DNA from 3 places in the Methylobacterium sp. SD274 genome. Region 3 is predicted to be linked to each of the others. Evidence: predicted binding sites of a transcription regulator. Region 3 holds the regulator's gene; each other region holds the start of a gene.
The links. The regulator PhoB, encoded in region 3, activates phosphate uptake and scavenging genes when phosphate is short. The targets are predictions, from matches to a motif close to TGTCATNNANCTGTCAT.
Positions count from the first base shown of each region.

Region 1: IPV08_RS06960 (putative 2-aminoethylphosphonate ABC transporter substrate-binding protein) is a predicted target of PhoB. The motif match lies at 2,428-2,444, and genes of this name have one in related genera.
Region 2: IPV08_RS21930 (inorganic phosphate transporter) is a predicted target of PhoB. The motif match lies at 1,402-1,418, and genes of this name have one in related genera.

Region 1 is NZ_JADIJP010000005.1:169,473-173,928, reverse strand. Features, by position in the region: gene IPV08_RS06975 (LysR substrate-binding domain-containing protein) at 1-28, opposite strand, end outside; gene IPV08_RS06970 (2-aminoethylphosphonate--pyruvate transaminase) at 156-1,262, shown strand; gene phnX (phosphonoacetaldehyde hydrolase) at 1,317-2,144, shown strand; gene IPV08_RS06960 (putative 2-aminoethylphosphonate ABC transporter substrate-binding protein) at 2,492-3,511, shown strand; gene IPV08_RS06955 (putative 2-aminoethylphosphonate ABC transporter ATP-binding protein) at 3,568-4,456, shown strand, end outside.
Region 2 is NZ_JADIJP010000037.1:2,172-6,627, reverse strand. Features, by position in the region: gene IPV08_RS21940 (DoxX family protein) at 1-165, opposite strand, end outside; gene IPV08_RS21935 (LysR family transcriptional regulator) at 290-1,192, shown strand; gene IPV08_RS21930 (inorganic phosphate transporter) at 1,469-3,106, shown strand; gene IPV08_RS21925 (HAD domain-containing protein) at 3,215-3,775, shown strand; gene IPV08_RS21920 (hypothetical protein) at 3,963-4,456, shown strand, end outside.
Region 3 is NZ_JADIJP010000032.1:48,573-53,028, forward strand. Features, by position in the region: gene pstB (phosphate ABC transporter ATP-binding protein PstB) at 1-578, shown strand, start outside; gene phoU (phosphate signaling complex protein PhoU) at 665-1,390, shown strand; gene phoB (phosphate regulon transcriptional regulator PhoB) at 1,479-2,180, shown strand; gene IPV08_RS21045 (helix-turn-helix domain-containing protein) at 2,652-3,104, opposite strand; gene IPV08_RS21050 (MFS transporter) at 3,210-4,427, shown strand.

The DNA of each region.
Region 1 (4,456 bases), on a different contig from region 3:
CGAAGGCGCGCAGCTGGAACAGGTTCATGGCGACCTATCGGCAAGACTGATGGCGGGCATCACAAGAAACGATTTGATCTGATGGCTTGCCCGAACGCAAGATTTACCTGTCCCGAAGCGCTCCCGGCGCTCACGGCAGATCGGGCAGGATCACCATGACAGCCGCTCCCATTCTCCTGACTCCCGGCCCGCTGACGACGTCGGAGCGCACCCGCGCGGCGATGATGACCGATTGGGGCTCCTGGGACGGCAGCTTCAACGCCCTGACGGCCAGCGTCTGCGAGCGCCTCGTCGCCATCGCCAACGGGACCGGCAGCCATGTCTGCGTGCCACTCCAGGGCAGCGGCACCTTCGCGGTCGAGGCGGCGGTCGGCACCCTGGTGCCGCGCACCGGCAAGGTCCTGGTCCTCGTCAACGGCGCCTACGGCAAGCGCCTCGCCAAGATCTGCGAAGCTCTGGGCCGCGATCATAGCGTCTACGAGACCGCCGACGACGTGCCCACGACGCCCGAGGCCGTCGACAGCCTGCTCGCGGCCGATCCCACGATCAGCCATGTCGGGCTGATCCATTGCGAGACCAGCACCGGCATCCTCAACCCCCTGCCGGAGATCGCCGCAATGGTCGCCCGCCACGGGCGCGGCCTCATCGTCGATGCGATGAGTTCCTTCGGGGCGCTCCCCATCGACGCGGCCACGGTTCCGTTCGAGGCGTTGATCGCCGCCTCGGGCAAGTGCCTCGAAGGCGTGCCCGGCATGGGCTTCGTGATCGCGCGGGCGGATGCCCTGGCGCGGGCCGAGGGCAACTCGGCCTCATTGGCCCTGAACCTCAGCGACCAGCACGATTACATGCAGCGCACCGGGCAGTGGCGCTTCACCCCGCCGACCCACGTGGTCGCGGCGCTCCACGAGGCGCTGCTGCAATACGACGAGGAGGGCGGCCTGCCGGCCCGCCACGCCAAGTACGCGCGCAATTGCGACGTGCTGATCCGCGGCATGGAGCGCCTCGGCCTCAAATCCTTCCTGGCGCCCGAGATCCAGGCGCCGATCATCGTGACCTTCCACGCCCCGCGCGACCCGAAGTACCGCTTCGCCGATTTCTACGCCGCCGTCCGCGCACGGGGCTTCATCCTCTATCCGGGCAAGCTCACGCAGCTGGAGACGTTTCGCGTGGGCTGCATCGGCCACGTCGAATCCGCCGACATGGAGCGCGCGGTCGAGGCCGTCGCGGCGGTGTTCACCGAGCTGAACATCACGACCGTCTGACCGCCCGTTCCTCGGCCTCCCGCGCGTTCCGCGGGTCACCCGGAAAGCCCAGCCATGTCCTACACCCCCCCGAAGAAACTCCAGGCCGCGATCCTCGACTGGGCCGGGACCGTCGTCGATTTCGGCTCCTTCGCGCCGACCCAGATCTTCGTCGAGGCCTTCGCGGAATTCGGCGTCGCCGTGAGCCTGCCCGAAGCGCGCGGCCCGATGGGCATGGGCAAGTGGGACCACATCCGCACGCTCCTGAACCAGCCCGAGATCGCGGCGCGCTACGCGGCCGCCCACGGGCATCCGGCCACCGACACCGACGTCACCGCGATCTACGAGCGCTTCATGCCGTTGCAGATCGAGAAGATCGCCGAACACTCGGCCGTGATCCCCGGCGCCCTCGACGCCATCGCCGACCTCAGGGCAGGGGGGCTCAAGATCGGCTCCTGCTCAGGTTACCCGGCGCGCGTCATGGAGCGCGTGGTCGCGCTCGCCGCCACCAACGGCTACGTCGCCGACCATGTGGTGGCCACGGACGAGGTCCCGAACGGGCGCCCCTTTCCGGCCCAGGCGCTGGCGAACGTCATCGCGCTCGGCATCGACGACGTCGCCGCCTGCGTGAAGGTGGACGACACGGTGCCGGGCATCCTCGAAGGCCGCAAAGCCGGCATGTGGACGGTGGCGCTCACCTGCTCGGGCAACGCGCTGGGGCTGACCTACGACGCGTTCCGCGCGCTGTCCGCCGATCGCCTCGCCTCCGAGCGGACGCGGATCGCCACCCTGTTCGCGGAATCCAAGCCCCACTTCCTCATCGACACGATCGCCGACCTGCCGGGCGTCGTCGCCGATATCAACGGATTGCTGGCGGCCGGACGCATGCCACAGGCCTGCTAGAGCTGCACCCGACCACGTTGGGCCGGGTGCAGCTCCAGCCCTCCATTTTTTGCCGCGCTCCTTTTCGCCGAACCGGCATCCGCTTCGGCGGAGAACACTCTAAGGGACACCGCGTCACGGCTGGAGGCCGTTTCACGGGAGCAATCGAAAGGTTTCAACATCGACCCGCGGCCAAGCGCCGGGGGTCGATTTCGGCTGCCCGCAATCAACGTAAGTAATTCTGTGACATGATCTTGAAATAGGAAGCATATGCAAAAAGCCTGGACTTGATTGCACGGGGTTTTGTCTTCTTCCTGTCATGCATCAGGATTTAAACGTCGGAACGACAAGACTCCGGAGCATTATCAATGAAAATCCTCGGCCTCCTCGCTCTGACCCTCGCCCTGACGTCGCCGACCCTGGCCATGGCCGCCGAGCGCACAAAGCTCACGATCTACACGGCCCTCGAGAACGATCAGCTCGTTCCCTTCAAAGCCGGGATCGAGCGGGCGGTGCCGGAGGTCGAGGTGGTCTGGGTGCGCGATTCGACGGGCGTCATCACCGCACGGTTCCTGGCCGAGAAAGATAATCCCCGCGCCGACATGGTGATGGGGCTGGCCGCCTCCAGCCTGCTGCTGTTCGAGAAGCAGGGCCTGCTCGCCACCTACGAGCCGAAGGGCGCCGACGCGCTGAAGCCCGCCTTCCGCGATTCCATCGGCCCCTACAGCTGGACCGGAACCGACGCCTCCATCGGCGTGGTCTGTTTCAATACGGCGGAAGCCGAGAAGGACGGGGTGAAGACCCCCGTGCGCTGGGCCGATCTCCTGGTGCCCGCACTCAAGGGCAAGGTGGTGATGCCGCATCCCGCCTCCTCGGGCACCGGTTACCTGCTGGTCGCCGGCTGGCTCCAGGGCATGGGCGAGGAGGCCGGCTGGGCCTACATGGACAAGCTCCACGAGAACATCGCCGCCTACCTGCATTCCGGCTCGGCTCCCTGCGTCCAGGCGGCGCGCGGCGAGCGCACCGCCGGCCTGTCACTGGACATGCGCGGCGCCTCGGAGAAGACGAAGGGGGCACCGCTGGCCGTCGTCGTCCCCGCCGACGGTACGGGCTGGGACGAAGAGGCCTACGCCATCGTCGGCACCACCAAGCACCTGGATCTGGCCCGCAAGGTCGCCGACTGGGGCACCACCAAGGCCGCCAACGAACTCTACGCCAAGAGCTACGCGGTGGTGGCCTATCCGGGCGTCGCCAACGTGCCGGCGAACTACCCCGCCAATGCCGAGGCCGCGATGATCAAGAACGATCTCGGCTGGATGGCCGACAACCGTGAGCGGGTGCTCGCCGAATGGTCGCGCCGCTACGAGGCGAAGGCTGCCAAGAAGTAGCCGCGACGACGCAAAGCGAGCCTGAACGACCACACGAAAGAGCAGGGGGCACCGCCATGACGCTGCGCGATGCGACGCCGTTCCTCAGGGTTTCGGGATTGTCGAAGCGTTACGGGGCCTTCACCGCCCTCGACGGAATCGACCTGGAAATCGGCCGGGGCGAGTTCGTCTGCTTCCTCGGTCCCTCCGGCTGCGGCAAGACCACCCTGCTGCGCCTGATCGCCGGGCTCGACCGTCAGGATTCGGGACGTATCGTGATCGGCGGCGTCGACGTCTCGACGGCGCCCCCGGCGGCGCGCGACTTCGGCATCGTGTTCCAATCCTACGCGCTGTTTCCGAACCTGACGGTGGCGGCCAACGTCGCCTACGGCCTCGTCAACGGGCGAATGCCGAAGGCGCAGGTCGCGGCGCGGGTCGCCGAACTCCTGGCTCTGGTCGGGCTGCCCGAGCAGGGGCCTAAATATCCGGTCCAGCTTTCGGGGGGCCAGCAGCAGCGGGTGGCCCTCGCCCGGGCGCTGGCGACCTCGCCCTCCCTGCTCCTCCTCGACGAGCCGCTCTCGGCCCTCGACGCCAAGGTCCGTACCCGGCTGCGCGACGAGATTCGCCAGCTTCAGAAGCGCCTCGGGATCACCACCATCATGGTCACGCACGACCAGGAGGAGGCGCTCGCCATGGCCGACCGGGTCGTGGTGATGAATCGCGGCGCGATCGAGCAGGTCGGCACCCCGGCGGAGATCTACCGTAACCCGGCCACCGCCTTCGTGGCCGACTTCATCGGCGCCATGACGTTCCTCGACGCCCGGGTGGGATCGGCCCGGCAGATCCGGGTCGGTGCCGTCGATCTCGTCTGCGAGGACGGGCGCGGCTTCGTCCCCGGCAGTCCCGTGCGCCTCGGCTTCCGCCCGGAGGAGATCCGGGTCGGCAACGTGCGTCCCACCGATGTCA
Region 2 (4,456 bases), on a different contig from region 3:
TTGGCCGACGCCGATGAGGTCATAGACCTGCACCATCATCGGCACCCCGGCGAGTTTGGCGCCGCCCGCCGCCAGGAACACGAGAGCGAGCAGGATCTGCAACGACCATGTCGCGATGTTGAGCTTGCGCGACGGAGCAGAGGTGGCCGTGAGGGTCTGTGACATGAGTAACATCCAGTTCGATGTCGCCGAACTCTGGACCGGCTCGGCTGTGCGCTAAGCCGTAGGCCCCTTCCATCCCCCATCGAAGCCTATATCTTTCGATGCATACCATCACCTGGACAGATGGATGCTCGACCAACTCACCCTCGATCAACTCCGGACTTTCGTCGCCGCGGTGGATACCGGCAGCTTCTCCGCAGCCGCACGCAAGCTCGGGCGGGCGCAATCGCTGGTCAGCCAGTCTCTGGCAAACCTGGAGACGCAATCCGGCATCAAGCTCTTCGACCGCTCGAACCGTTATCCGGTCCTGACTGAGGCGGGCCGCGTGCTGCTCGCCCATGCACGCGCGACGGTAGCGGCCGCCGAGACGTTCAAGGCCCAGGCCCGGGACCTTGCCGGCGGCCTGGAGGCGGAAGTCAGCATCGTGCTGGACGTCCTGTTCCCGTTTCAAGTGCTCACGCAAGCCGTGGCCGCGTTCCAGCCGACCTTTCCCTCCACGCCCCTGCGCATCCAGGTCGAGACCCTGGGGGCGGTGATCGCGCCGGTCCTCGACGGGCGCTGCGCTTTCGCGGTCGCGGGTGCCACGCCCCTGCTGCCGCCCGAGCTTGCGCGCGAGCCGTTGCGCCAGATCGAACTGGTCATGGTCGCCTCGCCCGCCCATCCCCTCGCGCGCAGGACGGGGACGATCCCGACCGCTGACTTGGCCGAGCATGTCCAACTCGTCCTGACCGACCGCAGCGAGCTGACGAAGGGGCGCGAGTTCGGCGTGTTCTCGCCGAGGACCTGGCGGCTGGCCGATCTCGGAGCCAAGCATGCTTTCCTGCGCTCGGGGCTCGGATGGGGCGGGATGCCCCTGGAGGTCGTGGCGGATGACCTCGCCGTCGGACACCTCGTGCGGCTCGACATCGCCGCTTTGCCGAAGGGCGGCCTGTTCCTGCCGATGTGGGCCGTATACCCGATGGAACGGCCGCCGGGACCGGCCGGACGCTGGCTCATTGCCCAATTGCGTTGCGCCGACACGGGCCAGTGACGCCAACCATGATGAGCGACGAACGCCTCCGCGCCGACAGAGTGGTCGAGGTCAGAATCAAAAAAAGGTGGTCGTTCCATCCGACAGGGCCGGACGGATTCGGACAACGCTGAGCAGCGCCTGCACTTGGCACGCTTCAAGGAGCGAGTTCGCGTCGTACGTTCGTGTCGATCACTTTAATCCAGCGCCATCGGTGCTTTTTGAATGCATGTCACAGGACTGTTATGAGCGCGACCTACTGGCAGGATCGTTGATCCCCCGGGTCCTGAGGCCATCATGTCCGACGCCGTTGCTGCTCCGACCGGCCTGCCGCAGGGCGCCAAGGCGCCCGCCACGGGGCCAAAGCTCGACCACGGCATTCATCCGGGCGGCGTCATCGCCTTCCTGCTCGTCCTGGTCGCCGGACTGGGCTACGCGCTCTACAGCCTCGTGACCGACATGAACGCGGTGGGGCAGTCGCCTCTCGCCATCGGCGCCTTCGTGCTGCTCGGACTGGCTCTGCTCATCGCTCTGGCCTTCGAGTTCGTGAACGGGTTCCACGACACCGCCAATGCCGTGGCCACCGTGATCTATACCCACTCGATGCCGCCGCTCGTCGCGGTCATCTGGTCGGGCGCCTTCAACTTCCTCGGTGTGATGCTGTCTTCCGGCGCCGTGGCCTATGCCATCGTCACCCTGCTGCCGGTGGAACTGATCCTGCAGGTCGGGTCGTCGGCCGGTTACGCCATGATCTTCGCGCTGCTCATCGCCGCGATCCTCTGGAACCTGGGCACCTGGGCTTTCGGCCTGCCGAACTCGTCGTCCCATGCCCTGATCGGATCGGTCATCGGCGTCGGCCTCGCCAACCAGCTTATGGCCCCCGAGGGACAGGCAACCTCGGGCGTCGACTGGGCGCAGGCCCTGGGCGTGTTCAAGGCGCTGCTGTTCAGCCCCGTCATCGGGTTCGTCGCCGCCGCCCTGCTACTGCTGGCCCTCAAATTCACCGTGCGGCGCAAGGATCTCTACGAGGCCCCCAAGGGCGAAACCCCGCCGCCTTTGTGGATTCGCAGCCTTCTGATCCTGACCTGCACGCTCGTGTCGTTCTTCCATGGCGGCAATGACGGCCAGAAGGGCATGGGCCTGATCATGCTCATCCTCATCGGCGCCGCCCCCACCGCCTACGCCCTCAACCGCACGATGGCGGACGACACCACCCCGGCCTTCATCCAGACCTCCCAGAACGCCAGCACGGTATTCGCCAGCCATGCCGGGAACGCGCCGAAGCCTGACGCCGCCGAGGCCCGCAAGCAGGTCTCGGAAGCTCTCAAGTCCAAGGACCTGAACCAGCCTGCCGTGTACGGGGCCCTCGCCGCGCTCTCCACCGACATCGCCGATAACGTGAAGGCCTACGGCGCCATCAAGCAGGTGCCGGCTGCGGCGACGTCGAACCTGCGCAACGACATGTATCTCGCCGCCGATGCGATCCGGCTCCTGCCGAAGAACGGCGCGACATTCTCGGAAGCCGAGGCCGGTACCCTGAAGGCCTATACCGGCCTCCTCAACGATGGGACACGCTACATCCCGACTTGGGTCAAGGTCTGCGTCGCACTGGCTCTCGGCCTCGGCACGATGGTCGGCTGGAAGCGCATCGTCGTCACCGTGGGCGAGAGGATCGGCAAGACCCATCTCACCTACGCGCAGGGCGCTTCCGCCGAGATGGTCGCCGCCGGCACCATCGGTCTCGCCGAACTCTACGGTCTGCCAGTCTCGACCACGCACATCCTGTCGAGCGGCGTCGCCGGCACCATGGCCGCCAACGGTTCGGGCCTGCAGATGTCGACCGTCCGCAACATGGCGCTGGCCTGGGTCCTGACCCTGCCCGCAGCCATCACCCTGGCGGGCGTCCTCTTCTTCATCCTACGGCACGTGTTCTAGCGGCACCTCGACGTGGCCGGCCGGGGACCCGATGCTGGACGATCGCAGCGTCGCGCGGTAGGCGTCCACGGCCGAAGCAGAGTTGCTTCACAGAACGGGACTGGCCCCTTGAGCGAACGAACAGGGGCTGGAGCGCTGACGATCTACCTCGACGTGGACGGCGTCGTCACGACGGTGGACTTTCAACGGCAAGCCGGGAAGGACAGGCTCAACCCGACCCAGGTCGCCCTCGTTGCCGCCCTCGTACGGGAGTTCGACGCGAGGGTGGTCGTGTCGTCTACATGGCGCGTCGACGATTGCCGCCCGACACTGGTGGAAGCCGGCCTATCCGAGGACTGCTTTCACCCGGACTGGCGGACGGCCATCCTGCCGACGAGCAGGAATGCCGAAACGGGCGCGATGCTTCCCGCCGAGCAAGCCGGGCGCGGTGATGAGATCACCGAACACGCGAGCCGGAACCACATCACGCACTATCTCGTCCTCGACGACGTAGAGGTCGGCCCGGCCCATGCGGGTCGGCACGTTCGTCCCGTTGCAGAGCTTGGACTAAGCGAGGCGGAGGGGATCCTGGCCCGCGACCTGCTGGCGGGGATGGCGGCTCCTCGAGCAATAATGGGTCAGATTGGCTCATTCCCACGCACCGCCGATTTACTTCCCCATAGGGATTGAACTTTTCGAAAGCACCGGTCATTCCATGACAGTGGAGTGACACCCGCGTCACGCTGCCCCCGACATCGACAGGGTCTCCTCGACCTTTGCCGGACCTGCCCGTCCGGTCGCGCCTCGACGCCGCCCCCGTGCGGCTGCTGAGAGCGCGTCGCGTCGGATTGTCGTTCGGCAGGAAGGAGTGGCTGCGATGTTCGGGTTCAGAACTCACGGAAGGACGTCCAGTCCTTCGCTCGCGGTCCTGGGCATTGCCGAACGGTCGGCCGCGGAGGCCTATGCCGCGCTCATCGCCACAGGCTGGTCGGAGATCGGATTCGGGTACCATGGTACCGTCCATGCGCATCCGGACCATCCGGACGTCGTCGTGCGCTTCGCACGCAAGGCCGATGGGTTCGGCGATTATGCGGCCCTGCTTCGCAAGGGGTTCGCGGGCTCCGATGGCCCGCACGCGCCGCGTATCCACGACCTGCAGGTCAGCCGCTGCGGCGCGCTGATGACCGTGGGCTCACGGCTCACGAATCCGGCGCGGGATGCCTGGTGGCTGGCCTATGCCCACGCCGTCATCGCGGACCATCCGGGCGTCGCGATGGACGAGGGCGTCCGAGACCGGTTCAAGGTGGAATGGCCGGCCCACGAGCCACGGATCGATCACGCGAGCTTCGACGGGATCCGCGAAGACTTCAG
Region 3 (4,456 bases):
AGCGCGCCGAGGGTGAGATCCTCCTCGACGGGCAGAACGTGCTCGATTCGAAGGTCGATCTGAACGAGCTGCGCTCGCGCATCGGCATGGTGTTCCAGAAGCCGACGCCCTTCCCGATGTCGATCTACGACAACGTCGCCTTCGGCCTGCGTCTCTACGAGAAGCTGCCCAAGGCCGATCTCGACGTGCGCGTCGAGGAATCCTTGCGCAAGGCCGCCCTCTGGGACGAGGTGAAGGACAAGCTCAAGCAATCCGGCATGGGTCTCTCCGGCGGTCAGCAGCAGCGTCTCTGCATCGCCCGCACCGTCGCCCAGCGTCCCGAGGTGATCCTGTTCGACGAGCCGACCTCGGCCCTCGACCCGATCTCCACGGGCCGCATCGAGGAGCTGATCGAGCAGCTGCGCTCGGAATTCACGATCGTCATCGTGACCCACAACATGCAGCAGGCCGCGCGCATCTCGCAGTTCACGGCGTTCATGTATCTTGGCGAACTGGTCGAGTTCGGCCCGACGACACGGATCTTCATGAACCCCGAGAAGCGCCAGACCCAGGACTACATCACCGGCCGCTTCGGCTGAGCCCGCCGGGGCCGCGTTCCGCGGCACCGGTCCCGATCCTATGCGATGCGGGCTGCCAGGGGCGGCCTCGGTCGAGGAGTGCGAGCATGCCCAACCACATCGTCAGTTCCTACGACACGGAACTGGAAAACCTGCGCCGCTCGATTTCCGAGATGGGCGGGATCGCCGAGAAGATGATGACCGATTCCGGCAATGCCCTGGTGCGCCGGGACGTGCCCCTGGCGCAGGCTGTCATCGCCGCCGACAAGCGTCTCGACGCGATCCAGCACGAGGTCGAGGAGCGGGCGATCCTGCTCATCGCCAAGCGCCAGCCGCTGTCCATCGACCTGCGCGAGACGGTATCGGCGATCCGCGTGTCGAACGATCTCGAGCGGATCGGCGACCTGTCCAAGAACGTCGCCAAGCGTGTGGTCGCCATCGCCGATCAGATCCAGCCGCAGAAGATCGTCATCGGCGTCCAGCATATGGGCGATCTGGTGCAGGAGCAGCTGAAGGACGTCCTCGACGCCTATGGCAGCCAGGACGTGAAGGCCGCCCTCGACGTGTGGGAGCGCGACGATTCCATCGACGCCCTCTACAACTCGCTCTTCCGCGAGCTGCTGACCTACATGATGGAAGATCCGCGCAACATCTCGTTCTGCACGCATCTCCTGTTCTGCGCCAAGAACATCGAGCGGATCGGCGATCACACCACCAACATCGCCGAGACGATCCATTATCTCGTCACCGGCACGAACGAGCTCGCCGAGCGGGACCGCCCGAAGAACGACGCGTCGAACTACGCCACCGTGTCGATGCCCGCCAGCGCCTGATCGCTGCCCCTGCCGGCCGCTCCAGCACACGCTCGGCGCGGCCGTCGCGTCCATCCGGGACGGTCGCCATCACCCTGAAAACATCCGCATGAACACGCGCATCCTGATCGTCGAGGACGAGGAGGCCCTCACTCTCCTCCTCCGCTACAACCTGGAAGCGGAGGGCTTCGTCGTCGATTCCGCCGCGCGGGGCGACGAGGCCGATCTGCGCCTTCAGGAGCAGGTTCCCGATCTCGTCCTGCTCGATTGGATGATGCCCGGCCTGTCCGGCATCGAGCTGTGCCGCCGCATCCGCGCACGGCGGGAGACCGAGCGGCTGCCGGTGATCATGCTGACGGCGCGGGGCGAGGAGGGCGACCGCATCCGCGGCCTCGGCACCGGCGCCGACGATTACATCGTCAAGCCGTTCTCGGTGCCCGAGCTCCTCGCGCGGGTGCGTGCGCTCCTGCGGCGGGCCAAGCCGACCCATGTGTCGGACCTGCTGGTGGCCGGCAATATCGAACTCGACCGGGTCAGCCACCGCATCCGGCGGCAGGGCCGCGAGATCCATCTCGGGCCCACCGAGTTCAAGCTCCTCGAATTCCTGATGCAGAGCCCCGGCCGCGTGTTCTCGCGCGAGCAGCTGCTCGACGGGGTCTGGGGCCACGACGTCTATATCGACGAGCGCACGGTGGACGTCCATGTGGGCCGCCTGCGCAAGGCGATCAACCGCCCGCGCCAGAGCGACCCGATCCGCACCGTGCGCGGCTCCGGCTATTCCTTCGACGAGATGTTCTCCACGGACGAGTGAGGCCACGGCCGGCTTCGCGCCGCTCCGTCCGGAACGAGCGTCCCCTTCATGACGACGGCGGGTGGCCTTGCCTCCGGGCGATACTCGCGAACCGATGCCATTCCGGCCGCCACGAGATATCGCGTTCGATCTCGGACGTCTGTCCGTTCCGGCATGTGCTCGCCCCGGGGGGCTCAGGCATTCACCCATCTGGCGGGCAGCATGAGTTCCCCTCCTTTTCCAGGGGACGGGTGGCGGTCGCGCCTGTCGAATCTTCCTGGATAGAGGGAACAGCCGTCGGGCAGATGTCTGAATCCGTCAGACCTGCTGGCGGAACTCCGACGTTTGGTGCCCGCTGCCGGGTCCGCTTTCGACCCGACGTCGACGGGCCCTGCGGCTGCCGCCATCCGCTGAGAGCGGACATTGATCATGGGCGGAAACGACCGCTCCAACATGCGGTTTATCCGCTTTCGACGTCGCTACGTCACCTTGTCAGGTGACGTCGGGCTTCAACACCCGCGTGTCATACCAACCGAGACGACGGTCATCGGCGGATCGCAATACGAGTTGAGCGACCGGAGCCCCGACTTCACGATCGACCAAGCGAGACCGGCGATCGGTCGGCTCATAGAGATGAGCCTCCCCCCATTGTCGAAGCGCGACGATGACGAGGAAAAGGCCGCGCCCCTTCTCGGTCAGGACGTATTCCCGGTAGGCGGTCCCGTCCGAGGCGGGCGCCGTCTCCAGAATTCCCCGTTCGGTCAGGTCGCGAAGGCGGGTCGCCAGCATACCCTTGGCGATGCCGAGACCAGTCTGGAACTCACTGAAGCGCCTCACACCGTCGAAAGCATCGCGGATGATGAGGAGCGACCACCAGTCGCCAATGACATCGAGCGCGCGCGCAACCGGGCACCCGGCGTTCCAGAGGCTGACGCGCTTTGCCACGAAGGTACGCTCCCGTTCCAAACTAGTCTCAATTTAGAACTGGAATGGGCCGGTCACAAGTGGTCTCAAGATGAAACCAGATTGGATGTCATCGACAGGACCGCCATGCCGCACGGAAAAGATGAGCGAACCTCTACCGAGCCGGAGGGGGCATTGCCCAGGACAACGATCCTGATTTTCGCCGTCGCCGCCGGCTTGAGCGTCGCGAACATCTACTACGCCCAGCCCCTGCTCGATGCGATGGCGCAGGAGTTCGGCATCTCGCCTGCCGCGATCGGGCTCGTGGTGACCCTGACCCAGGTCGGCTACGGGCTGGGCTTGATCTTCATCGTGCCGCTCGGCGATCTCATCGACCGCCGTCGCCTCATCCTCGGCCAGGGGCTTCTGTCGGTGCTCGCGCTGGTGGCGGTGGCCACGGCCGAGACCGGAGCGATTCTGTTCACCGGCATGGCGGCGGTTGGGTTGCTCGCCGTCGTGGTTCAGGTCCTGGTCGCATTCGCCGCGACGCTCGCGACACCGACCGAACGAGGTCGCGTGGTCGGTACGGTCACGAGCGGCATCGTGATCGGCATCCTGGCGGCGCGCTTCGCGGCCGGGATACTGGCCGATATCGGTGGCTGGCGAGCGGTCTATCTGGTCTCCGCGATCCTGTCGCTCGCCCTCGTCGGCCTGCTCGTGCGCGTCCTGCCACGGCATCGGATCCCGGCCGGAACCGGCAGCTACGTCGCTGCACTTCGCTCGGTCCCCATCCTGTTCCTCAGCGAGCCGGTCTTGCTGGTTCGCGGTGTTCTGGCGCTTCTGATCTTTGCGTCGTTCAGCACATTCTGGACCGCGCTGGTGCTGCCGCTCAGTGTGCCGCCCTTCTCCTATTCCCATACCTGGATCGGCCTGTTCGGCCTCGTAGGCCTGGCGGGAGCGATGGCCGCGACGGGGGCCGGGCGGCTCGCGGACAGGGGCCACGGTCAATGGACGACAGGCTTAGCTCTTATGCTCCTGCTCGTATCGTGGGCGCCGATTGCGCTGCTGCCGGTATCGATTCCGGCCCTGATCTTTGGCGTCGTCCTGCTCGATCTCGCCGTGCAGGCCGTTCATGTCACGAACCAGAGCCTCATCGTCTCCCTGCGTCCCGAAGCCAGCAGCCGGCTCATCGGCGGCTACATGGTGTTCTATTCAGTGGGCAGCGCCCTCGGCGCCGCTGCCGCGACGTCCATCTATGCCCGGGCTGGCTGGCCCGGTGTCTCGGCGCTCGGAGCGACGTTCAGCGCTGCGGCCCTGCTCGTGTGGCTGTTCACCTTGCGCGCGGTGCGGACATGTCGAACGTAACTCGGTGATCCAACCGAAACGGCAGCTCC